DNA from 2 places in the Saccharopolyspora sp. NPDC050642 genome. Region 2 is predicted to be linked to the other one. Evidence: riboswitches for the same ligand, from Rfam matches in the RefSeq annotation. Region 2 holds a riboswitch; the other holds the start of a gene.
The links. A riboswitch is a leader RNA that binds a small molecule or an ion and turns the genes downstream of it on or off. The one in region 2 is predicted to bind cobalamin.
Positions count from the first base shown of each region.

Region 1: another riboswitch for cobalamin. It lies ahead of cobN (cobaltochelatase subunit CobN); the one in region 2 lies ahead of metE (5-methyltetrahydropteroyltriglutamate--homocysteine S-methyltransferase).

Region 1 covers NZ_JBFAIN010000016.1:81,942-86,826, forward strand. Annotated here, with positions in the region: gene AB0H93_RS24135 (precorrin-2 C(20)-methyltransferase) at 1-734, opposite strand, end outside; gene AB0H93_RS24140 (precorrin-8X methylmutase) at 731-1,357, opposite strand; gene cobG (precorrin-3B synthase) at 1,390-2,607, opposite strand; cobalamin riboswitch at 2,739-2,861, shown strand; gene cobN (cobaltochelatase subunit CobN) at 2,975-4,885, shown strand, end outside.
Region 2 covers NZ_JBFAIN010000001.1:105,411-110,295, forward strand. Annotated here, with positions in the region: gene AB0H93_RS00480 (serine hydrolase domain-containing protein) at 1-73, opposite strand, end outside; gene metE (5-methyltetrahydropteroyltriglutamate--homocysteine S-methyltransferase) at 199-2,475, opposite strand; cobalamin riboswitch at 2,607-2,846, opposite strand; gene AB0H93_RS00490 (sigma-70 family RNA polymerase sigma factor) at 3,081-3,575, shown strand; gene AB0H93_RS00495 (methylated-DNA--[protein]-cysteine S-methyltransferase) at 3,575-4,192, shown strand; gene AB0H93_RS00500 (2OG-Fe(II) oxygenase) at 4,189-4,885, shown strand, end outside.

The sequences.
Region 1 (4,885 bases), on a different contig from region 2:
TCCGAATTCGCCGGTCCGGGCAGCAGCACCAGCGAGAAATACGGGACGGTTTCCGGGTCGACGTCCGCGAGCGGCTGCAAGCGCTGCCGGTCCGTGGTCGCGCGCTCGGCGTACCATGCCTCGTCCAGGCGGCCCGCCTTCTCGAACGCCTGCCGCACGCCTTCGAAGGTGCGCCCCAGCTTGAGCACCGCGGCGGCATCGGTCGTGGCGAGCCGTTCGGCGAGGACGTCCGGCGGGAGGGTGCCCGGCAGCACGGTGAAGATCTCGTCGCGTTCGGCCAGCGGGCGCCCGAGCGCCGCCGACGCGCCGCTGACCGAGGTGATGCCGGGGACGACCTCCGCGCGGAAGCGGCCGGCCAGCCGCTTGTGCATGTGCATGTAGGAGCCGTAGAAGAGCGGGTCGCCCTCGGCGAGCACGACGACGTCCCGCCCGGCGTCGAGGTGCGCCGCGAGCCGGGCCGCGCAGTCCGCGTAGAACTCGTCGATGGCACCCTGGTAGCCGCCCGGGTGGTCGGTGGTCTCGGTGGTCACCGGGTAGACGAGGGCCTCCTCGATCTGCCCCGGCCGCAGGTACGGCTCGGCGACGGACCTCGCGATGCTCCTGCCGTGCCGGGCGCTGTGGTACGCGATCACCTCGGCCCGCTCGATCAGCCGGGCGGCCTTGACCGTCACCAGCTCGGGGTCGCCGGGGCCGAGACCCACGCCGAAAAGCGTGCCCTTGCCGTTGCTGCTCACTCTTCCTCGCTCGCGATCGCGTTGATGGCGGCCACCGCCATGGCGCTGCCGCCGCGGCGGCCGTGCACCACCAGGTGGTCCAGCCCGGCGGGGTGCGCCGCCAACGCCTCCTTCGATTCCGCGGCACCGATGAAGCCGACGGGCAGCCCCAGCACCGCGGCGGGCTTCGGGGCGCCGTCCTCGATCATCTCCAGCAGCCGGAACAGCGCCGTCGGGGCGTTGCCGATCGCGACGACCGATCCCGCCAGCCGGTCGCGCCACAGCTCCAGTGCCGCTGCGCTGCGCGTCGTGCCCAGCTCGCGGGCCAGGTCCGGGACCCGCTCGTCGGACAGCGTGCAGATCACGTCGTTGTCCGCGGGCAGGCGGCGCCGGGTCACGCCGGCGGCGACCATCGCGGCGTCGCACAGCACCGGCGCACCGGCGCGGAGGGCCGCGCGCGCGTTGAGCACCGCGTCCGCCGAGTACGCCAGGTCGTCGACCAGGTCGACCATGCCGCAGGCGTGGATCATCCGCACCGCTACCCCGGCCACCTCCGGCGGCAGGCCGCTCAGGGCGGCTTCCGCTCGGATCGTGGCGAAGGAGCGGCGGTAGATCTCCGCCCCTTCCCGGACGTATTCGGGCACCCCGCGGTAGCGGGTCGCCCCGTTGTTCTCGTTCACACTGTCCTCCGTGCCGCGACGAGCGCGGCGGATACCTGGTCGACATCGGCGCCGGATGCCCGCGTCTCGCCGTCGAGACCGACCTCGTAGCCGGCACCGGTCGCCAGCACTTCCACGACGCGCCCCTGCGGTCGGCCGCAGCGTCGTTCGCAACCCGACCAATGCACCGGCAGAGCGCCGCCGGCCGGTGCGCGCCAGGCGTCTTCGCGGACGTCGGCCCGCGCCTTCGCACAGCCGGGACGACCAGCGCACGCGGTCACCCCGGCACCGGCCGAGGACGGATCGACGAGCAGGCCGTGCGCGCCGAGTTCCGAGAGCCACCGACCGGATTCGTCCGGCCGCAAGCCGGGCAGGACGACGGTCCGCCACGGCGTCAGGCGAAGTTCACCCGCGGCCTCGGACGCGGCGGTGATGATATCCAGCTGGTCCCGCGACAGGCGGCCCAGTGGTGCTCCCGCCACCACCGCGACCGTTCCGTCGGACCGTTCCACCGCGCCGACCTGCGAATGCGTCGCCGGCTGGTTCGTCGGCAGCGGCCCGGCCGGGACGGTGCCGAGGCGTTCGGCGATCCGGCGCGCACCATCGTCGAGTTCGGCCAGCCGCCAAGCCGAGCACCCTTGCGCGGCCTTCTCCGCCAGGAAAGCCTCCGCTGCGGCGATGGCGACGCCGACGGCCTGGCCCGGGGTCGATCGCACTCCGGAATCCACGCCGGCGAGCACCAGCGCCAGGGCGTCGGCGCGCTCCGCGAGCAGGCCGACATCGGCGCCGAGCGAGATGACGTCCGCGCTGCCGTCGTCGACGGCGAACAGGAAACGTCCTGGCAGGTCCGCCAGCGACGGCGTCGCGCAGAGCGCCGTGTCGAGTTCCCGGGCCACCGCCCGAACGTCGACCAGTTCGCGGCCGTTCGCCGAGGGCGAGCCGATGATGTTGCGGACCCGCTCGTGCGTTGCCGACGGCAGCAGCCCCGCCGTCCGGAGTCCGGCGGCGAGTTCCTCCTCCGCTCCCGCGGGCAGTCCGCGCACCTGCACGTTCGCCCGCGAGGTGAGCTCCGCGCCGCCGTCGCCGAGCGCCGCGGCCGCCGCGATCGCCCGGACCTGGAGCGGTGTGAGCACGCCGCCGGGGATGCGGATGCGGGCCAGTCCGCCGTCGGCTGCCTCGTGCACCCGCAGCGCGCCGGGACACGCGTCCCGCTCTGGTCTGGCTCTGTGCAACACCCGGCTGATACTACGGACCCAGGTAGTTGCGGACGCAAAACAAGCGCGGTGCGACGTGCGTCATGCCCGCGCCGCTTGACGTAAGATCGTCCCGTTGCGAAGAGTGGTCGCAGCATTCAGCGGCGACGGTGGAGGAAGCCGGTGCGAATCCGGCGCGGTCCCGCCACTGTCACCGGGGAGCGGACTCCAGGGAAGTCACTGTCCTAACTGGACGGGAAGACGGAGCGAGCGCTGATCCGGGAGCCAGGAGACTCCGGTCGCCGCGACCTACGAACCGGGGCGAGGACCCCGAGGGAGGTGCCGTCATGCGCTGCGCACGCGCGCCCAGGCCCCGCGACGCCGGTCGCCACGCCGAGGAGCGATCCGCATGATCCTACTTCTGTCCACTTCGGACACCGATCTGCTCAGCGCGCGGGCCGCCGACGCCGAGTACCGGCTCGGCAACCCGGCGCGGCTGGGCGTGGACGACCTGCCCCCGCTGCTGGAGGACGTCGACCTCGTCGTCGTGCGGCTGCTCGGCGGCCGCCGGGCCTGGGAAGAGGGCCTGGACGCGCTGCTCGCGGGCCCGCGCCCGGTGATCGTGCTCGGCGGCGAACAGGCCCCGGACGCGGAACTGATGGAATGCTCCACCGTGCCGGGCGGGGTGTGCGCCGAAGCGCACCGCTACCTCGCCCACGGCGGCCCGGACAACCTGGCTCAGCTGCACCGCTTCCTGTCCGACACGATCCTGCTCACCGGGCACGGCTTCGAGCCGCCGGCGGAGACGCCGACCTGGGGCGTGCTGGAGCGGACCCCGCGGCGCACCGAAGGCCCGACCGTCGCCGTGCTCTACTACCGCGCGCACCACATGGCGGGCAACACCGCGTTCGCGAACGCGCTGTGCGAGGCCATCGAAGACGCCGGTGGCCAGGCCTTGCCGCTGTTCTGCGCCTCCCTGCGGGCGCCCGACCCGCAGCTGCTGGAACAGCTCGGCCGGGCGGACGCGCTGGTCGTCACCGTGCTCGCCGCCGGCGGCACGAAGCCCGCCACCGCCTCCGCCGGCGGTGACGACGAGGCATGGGACGTCGGAGCGCTCGCCGAACTCGACATCCCGATCCTGCAGGGGCTGTGCCTGACCAGTTCCCGCGAGGCCTGGGAGGACAACGACGAGGGCCTGTCGCCGCTGGACATGGCCACGCAGGTCGCCGTGCCCGAGTTCGACGGCCGCCTGATCACCGTGCCCTTCTCCTTCAAGGAGAACGACGCCGAGGGGCTGCCGGTCTACGTGGCCGACCGCGAACGGGCGGCCCGGGTCGCCGGCATCGCGGTCCGGCACGCGACGCTGCGGCACGTCCCGCCGCAGGACAAGCGGCTGGCGCTGATGCTGTCGGCCTACCCGACCAAGCACTCCCGGATCGGCAACGCCGTCGGCCTGGACACGCCGGTCAGCGCGGTCCGCCTGCTGCGGGCGCTGCGCGAGCAGGGCTACGACATCGGCCCCGAGGACGGCCCCGACGCGCTGCCCGGCGTCGCGGACCAGGACGGCGATGCGCTGATCCACGCGCTGATCGCCGCCGGTGGCCAGGACCGCGACTGGCTGTCCGAGGAGCAGCTCAGCGGCAACCCGGTCCGCATCCCCGCGCGCCGGTACGCGAGCTGGTTCGCGACGTTGCCCGAGGACCTGCGCACCGCGATCGAGCAGCACTGGGGACCGCCGCCGGGCGAGCTGTTCGTCGACCGCTCCCAGGACCCGGAGGGCGAGATCGTGCTCGCCGCCGTCCGCGCGGGCAACGTCGTGCTCATGGTGCAGCCGCCGCGCGGTTTCGGCGAGAACCCGATCGCGATCTACCACGATCCGGACCTGCCGCCGAGCCACCACTACCTGGCGGCCTACCGCTGGCTGATCGACGAGTTCGGCGCCCATGCCATGGTGCACCTGGGCAAGCACGGCAACCTCGAATGGCTGCCGGGGAAGACGGCGGGCATGTCCGCCTCGTGCGCCCCGGACGCCGCGATCGCCGACCTCCCGCTGATCTACCCGTTCCTGGTCAACGACCCCGGCGAAGGCACCCAGGCCAAGCGCCGGGTGCACGCCACCCTGGTCGACCACCTCGTGCCGCCGATGGCCCGCGCGGAGAGCTACGGCGACATCGCCCGGCTGGAACAGCTCCTCGACGAGCACGCCAACATCTCCGCGATGGACCCGGCGAAGCTGCCCGCGATCCGCAGCCAGATCTGGACGCTGATGCAGGCCGCCAAGCTCGACCACGACCTCGGGCTCGACGAACGGCCGCACGAC
Region 2 (4,885 bases):
CGGCGGCGAACTCCTCCCGCACGGATTCGAATCGGGCGGCAACGGTGCCCTGCGGCGTGCTCTCCTGCGACATCGGCGCTCCATTCGCTCGATCTGGTCCTGATCGGATCAAGTCGCCGCATCGCGGGGAAAATTCCCGGCAGACCGGACCGTTTCGCGGGCGGCGCCACCGGTGCGGCGCCGCCCGCGGACCCGGCGTCAGCGCAGTTCGGCCGCCGCCGCGACGAGGTTCTGCAACGCCGCCTCGACCTCGGCGTAGCCACGGGTCTTCAGCCCGCAGTCCGGGTTGACCCACAGCCGTTCCGCCGGCACGGCCGCCAGCGCGGCCCGCAGCAGGTCGACGACCTCAGCGGTGTCCGGCACGCGCGGCGAGTGGATGTCGTACACCCCGGGCCCGACGCCGTGGCCGAAGCCGACCGCGTTGAGGTCGTCGAGCACCTCCATGCGCGAGCGGGCGGCCTCGATGCTGGTGACGTCGGCGCCCAGCGCCACGATCGCGTTGATCACGTCGCCGAACTCCGAGTAGCACAGGTGGGTGTGGATCTGGGTCGAATCGGCGACGCCGCAGGTGGCGAGCCGGAAGGACGTCACCGCCCAGTCCAGGTACTCCCCGTGCGCCGCCCGGCGCAGCGGGAGCAGTTCGCGCAACGCGGGCTCGTCGACCTGGATGACCCGGATGCCGGCCGCCTCCAGGTCGGCGACCTCGTCCCGGATCGCCAGCGCGACCTGCTTCGCGGTGTCGGCCGGCGGCTGGTCGTCGCGGACGAAAGACCACGCCAGGATCGTCACCGGTCCGGTGAGCATGCCCTTGACCGGCTTCTCGGTCAGCCGCTGCGCGTAGCTCGCCCACTCGACGGTGATCGGCGCCGGGCGGGAGACGTCGCCGTAGAGGATCGGCGGGCGCACGCACCGCGACCCGTAGGACTGCACCCATGCGTTGTCGGTGCTGGCGAAGCCGTCCAGGTGCTCGGCGAAGTACTGCACCATGTCGTTGCGCTCCGGCTCGCCGTGCACCAGGACGTCGAGCCCGAGCCCTTCCTGCAGGCGGATCACGCGCTCGATCTCGTCCTGCATCCGCCGCCGGTACGTCGCCTGGTCGATGCGGCCGGCGCGGACCGCGGCGCGCGCCTTGCGGACGTCCGTGGTCTGCGGGAACGATCCGATCGTCGTGGTCGGCAACGGCGGCAGGTTCAACGCCTTCTGCTGAGCCGCGCGCCGCGTGTCGTACTCGCCGCGCTGCGTGTATTCCGGCCGAAGTGCCTGCAACCGAGCGCGCACGCGATTGTTCCGGACCCGGTCCGCGCCGGCGCGGTCGGCGATCGCGGCGCGCGCCTCGGCCAGCTCGTCGGCCACCGCGTCGCGGCCCTCGCGCAACGCGCGGCCCAGCACGACCACCTCGCGGACCTTCTGCGCGGCGAAGGCCAGCCAGGGCTTCACCTGCGGGTCGATGCCGGTCTCCGCGTCGACGTCGTAGGGCACGTGCAGCAGGGAGCACGACGTGCTGACCGCGACCTCGTTCGCCGAGCCGAGCAGCGTGGCGGCGGTCGCGAGCGCCTTGTCGAGATCGGTGCGCCAGACGTTGCGCCCGTCGACGAGCCCGGCCACCAGGGTCTTGCCGCTCAGCCCGCGAACCGACGACAGGACGTCCACTGTGGACTTCCCGGCGACGAGGTCGGCGCCGATCGCTTCGACCGGGCTAGCCGCCAGCACCTCCAGCGCCTCGCCGAGATCGCCGAAGTATCCCGCGACCAGCAGTTTCGGCCGCTCCGCCAGATCGCCGAGCCGCTGGTAGGCGGCGCGCAGGGCGGCGAGTTCGGCCGGCGAGCGGTCGGCGGCGAAGGCCGGCTCGTCCAGCTGCACCCACTCAACGCCGGCGCGGTGCAGCTCGCCGAGCAGCTCCGCGTAGGCGTCCAGCAGCGCGTCCAGCCGGTCCAGCGGCCGGAACGACTCCGGCGCGCCGTCCGCGGATTTGGCCAGCAGCAGGAACGTGAGCGGGCCGACCAGCACCGGGCGGGTGGTCACGCCCAGCTCGGCGGCCTCCCGGTACTGCTCCACGGGAGTCCGGTCGGCGAGCGAGAACTGCGTGTCCGGGCCGATCTCGGGCACCAGGTAGTGGTAGTTCGTGTCGAACCACTTCGTCATCTCCAGCGGCGGCTCGGACGCCACGCCGCGCGCCATCGCGAAGTAGGTGTCCAGCGGGCCCAGCCCGAGCTTCGCGAAGCGCGGCGGGATCGCGCCGAAGGTGACCGCGGTGTCCAGCACCTGGTCGTAGTACGAGAACGTGTTGCCCGGCACCGAATCCAGGCCCGCGTCCCACAGCGAGCGCCAGGTCTGGACGCGGAGTTCGCGCGCCACCGCGCGCAGCTCCGCCTCGCCGATGCGGGACGACCAGTAGCGCTCCAGCGCGCGCTTGAGTTCCCGGTCGGGGCCGATCCGGGGGTATCCGAGTACGGTGGATCCGATCTTGCTGCTCAAGGCCCTCTCCTCGCGAGCTCGACGGCAGATGCCCCGAGGTCCGGGAAGGCGCAGGCGGACCGGCGCGCACCGCGCGGCGCGAGCCGGTCGTCCGCCGGGTCCTCCCGCGAGACCCCGGACCGCGCGCACCGTCCGGTGCGCGCACCGGTGGCAGGTCTTCGGACTCGCGGGCGCGTCCCGGCCGGAGCCGGGGTTCCTAGTGGCCGTCGCTTCCCAGGCACGCGTGCCCAGTGCTGTGCCCGGTCTGGGACCGGGGACGGCGTTCGTTCCCACTCACCGCTGCGGGGCAGTCCCGGATTCGCACCGGGTTCCCTCTTGCCTCGTCCACCCCGCTTCAGGGGGGCGGACGAACCACCAGCACAACGGAGGCTACCGATCGGGGGGCCGTTGGCAAGGGCCGGCGACGCGCCGGGCGGCCCCCTCGCGACCGGCGGTCCCCGGGCTGAACATGATCTTCCGGCCCACCGCCGCACCTCCGGTGAGACGCTCGTCACGCGGCACCGCAGGCCCGGTCCCGAAACGCGGGATGGCCACGTCCGGGTGACGATCGTGGAAACGGGCCGATCCGCATCTCACGTTTCCGCGGCGCGGGGCGTCTACGGGGAGTGAAAGTGAGACCGTTCGAGCAGATCGTTGACGAGTACGGCCCGATGGTGCTGCGAGTGTGCCGGGCCGTGCTCGGGCCGGCCGACGCCGAGGACGCGTGGTCCGAGACGTTCCTGGCCGCGCTGCGCGCCTACCCGGAGCTGGCCGAGGACACCAACGTGGAGGCGTGGCTGGTCACGATCGCCCACCGCAAGGCGGTCGACGTCACCAGGGCGACGGCCCGCCGGCCGGTGGTGGTCGAGCGCCTGCCCGAGCGGCCCAGCACGAGCGGCCGCCCGGAGGACTGGGACGGCGACCTGTGGGCCGCGCTGAGCGCGCTGCCGGCCAAGCAGCGCATGGCGGTGGCCTACCACTACCTGGCCGGCCTGCCCTACGCCGAGATCGCCGCGATCCTCGGCGGCAGCACCGATGCCGCCCGGCGGGCCGCCGCGGACGGCATCAAGACCCTGCGCACGACCTATAGACCCACCACGAGAGTGGGGAGGGAAGCGTGATGATGACGATCCATGAATCCGACGACGGACACCTGTTCGACGCGCTCCCGGCGATCGACTTCAACACCAGCGAGCGGCTGCACATCGACCTGGTGAGCGCGGCCCAGCGGGAAGGGCTGCTCGACGTCGCGTACCGCACCGTCGGCACCCCGGTCGGCGAGCTGCTGCTGGCGGCCACCGAACGCGGCCTGGTGCGGGTCGCCTTCGACCGCCAGGGGCACAGCACGGTCCTGGAGTCGCTGGCCGAGCTGATCAGCCCGCGCATCCTGCGGGCGCCGGCCCGGCTCGACGAGGCGGCCCGCCAGATCGACGAGTACTTCGCCGGGCGGCGGCGGACTTTCGACCTGCCGCTGGACTGGCGGCTCTCGCGCGGGTTCCGGCTCAACGTGCTGGAGCACCTGCCCGACATCGCCTACGGCCGCACCGCCAGCTACGCCGAGGTCGCCGCCGCGGCGGGCAGCCCGCGGGCGGTTCGCGCGGTGGGCACCGCGTGCGCGACCAACCCGCTGCCGGTGGTGGTGCCGTGCCACCGGGTCGTGCGCTCGGACGGCACCTCGGGCGGGTACGTCGGCGGTGCGGAAGCGAAGGAAACCCTGCTGACCCTGGAGGCGGCATGAGCACGTCGAAGACGGACCGGTACGCGAAGCAGGTCGCGGCGGCGGACTGGGAGGGGGTCGCCGCCGAGGTCAACGACTACGGTTGCGCACTGCTGCCGCAGTTGCTGACCCCCGCCGAGTGCGAGCGGATCGCGGCCCTGTGGGACGAGCCGGAGCACTTCCGGGCCACGATCAACCTGCGCCGCCATCGCTTCGGGGACAACGGCGATTACCACTACTTCGCCGCGCCTTTCCCGGAACCGGTGGAGAAGCTGCGGCAGGCCCTCTACCCGCGGCTGCTGCCGATCGCCCGGGACTGGGCCGAGAAGCTCGGCCGGGAAGCGGAATGGCCGGACACCCTCGACGAGTGGCTGGACGTCTGCCACCGGGCCGGGCAGGCCCGTCCCACGCCGATCCTGCTGCGCTACGAGCCGGGCGGCTGGAACGCACTGCACCGGGACCTGTACGGCGACAAGGTGTTCCCGCTGCAGGTGGTGATCAACCTCAACGATCCGGGGACCGATCACACCGGAGGCGAGTTCCTGCTGGTGGAGCAGCGCCCGCGCGCCCAATCCCGGGGCACCGCAACGCTGATCCCGCAGGGGCACGGCCTGGTGTTCACCACGCGCGACCGGCCGGTGCGCTCGGCACGCGGCTGGTCCGCTTCCCCGGTGCGGCACGGGGTTTCGCCGGTGCGTTCCGGGCGACGCCACA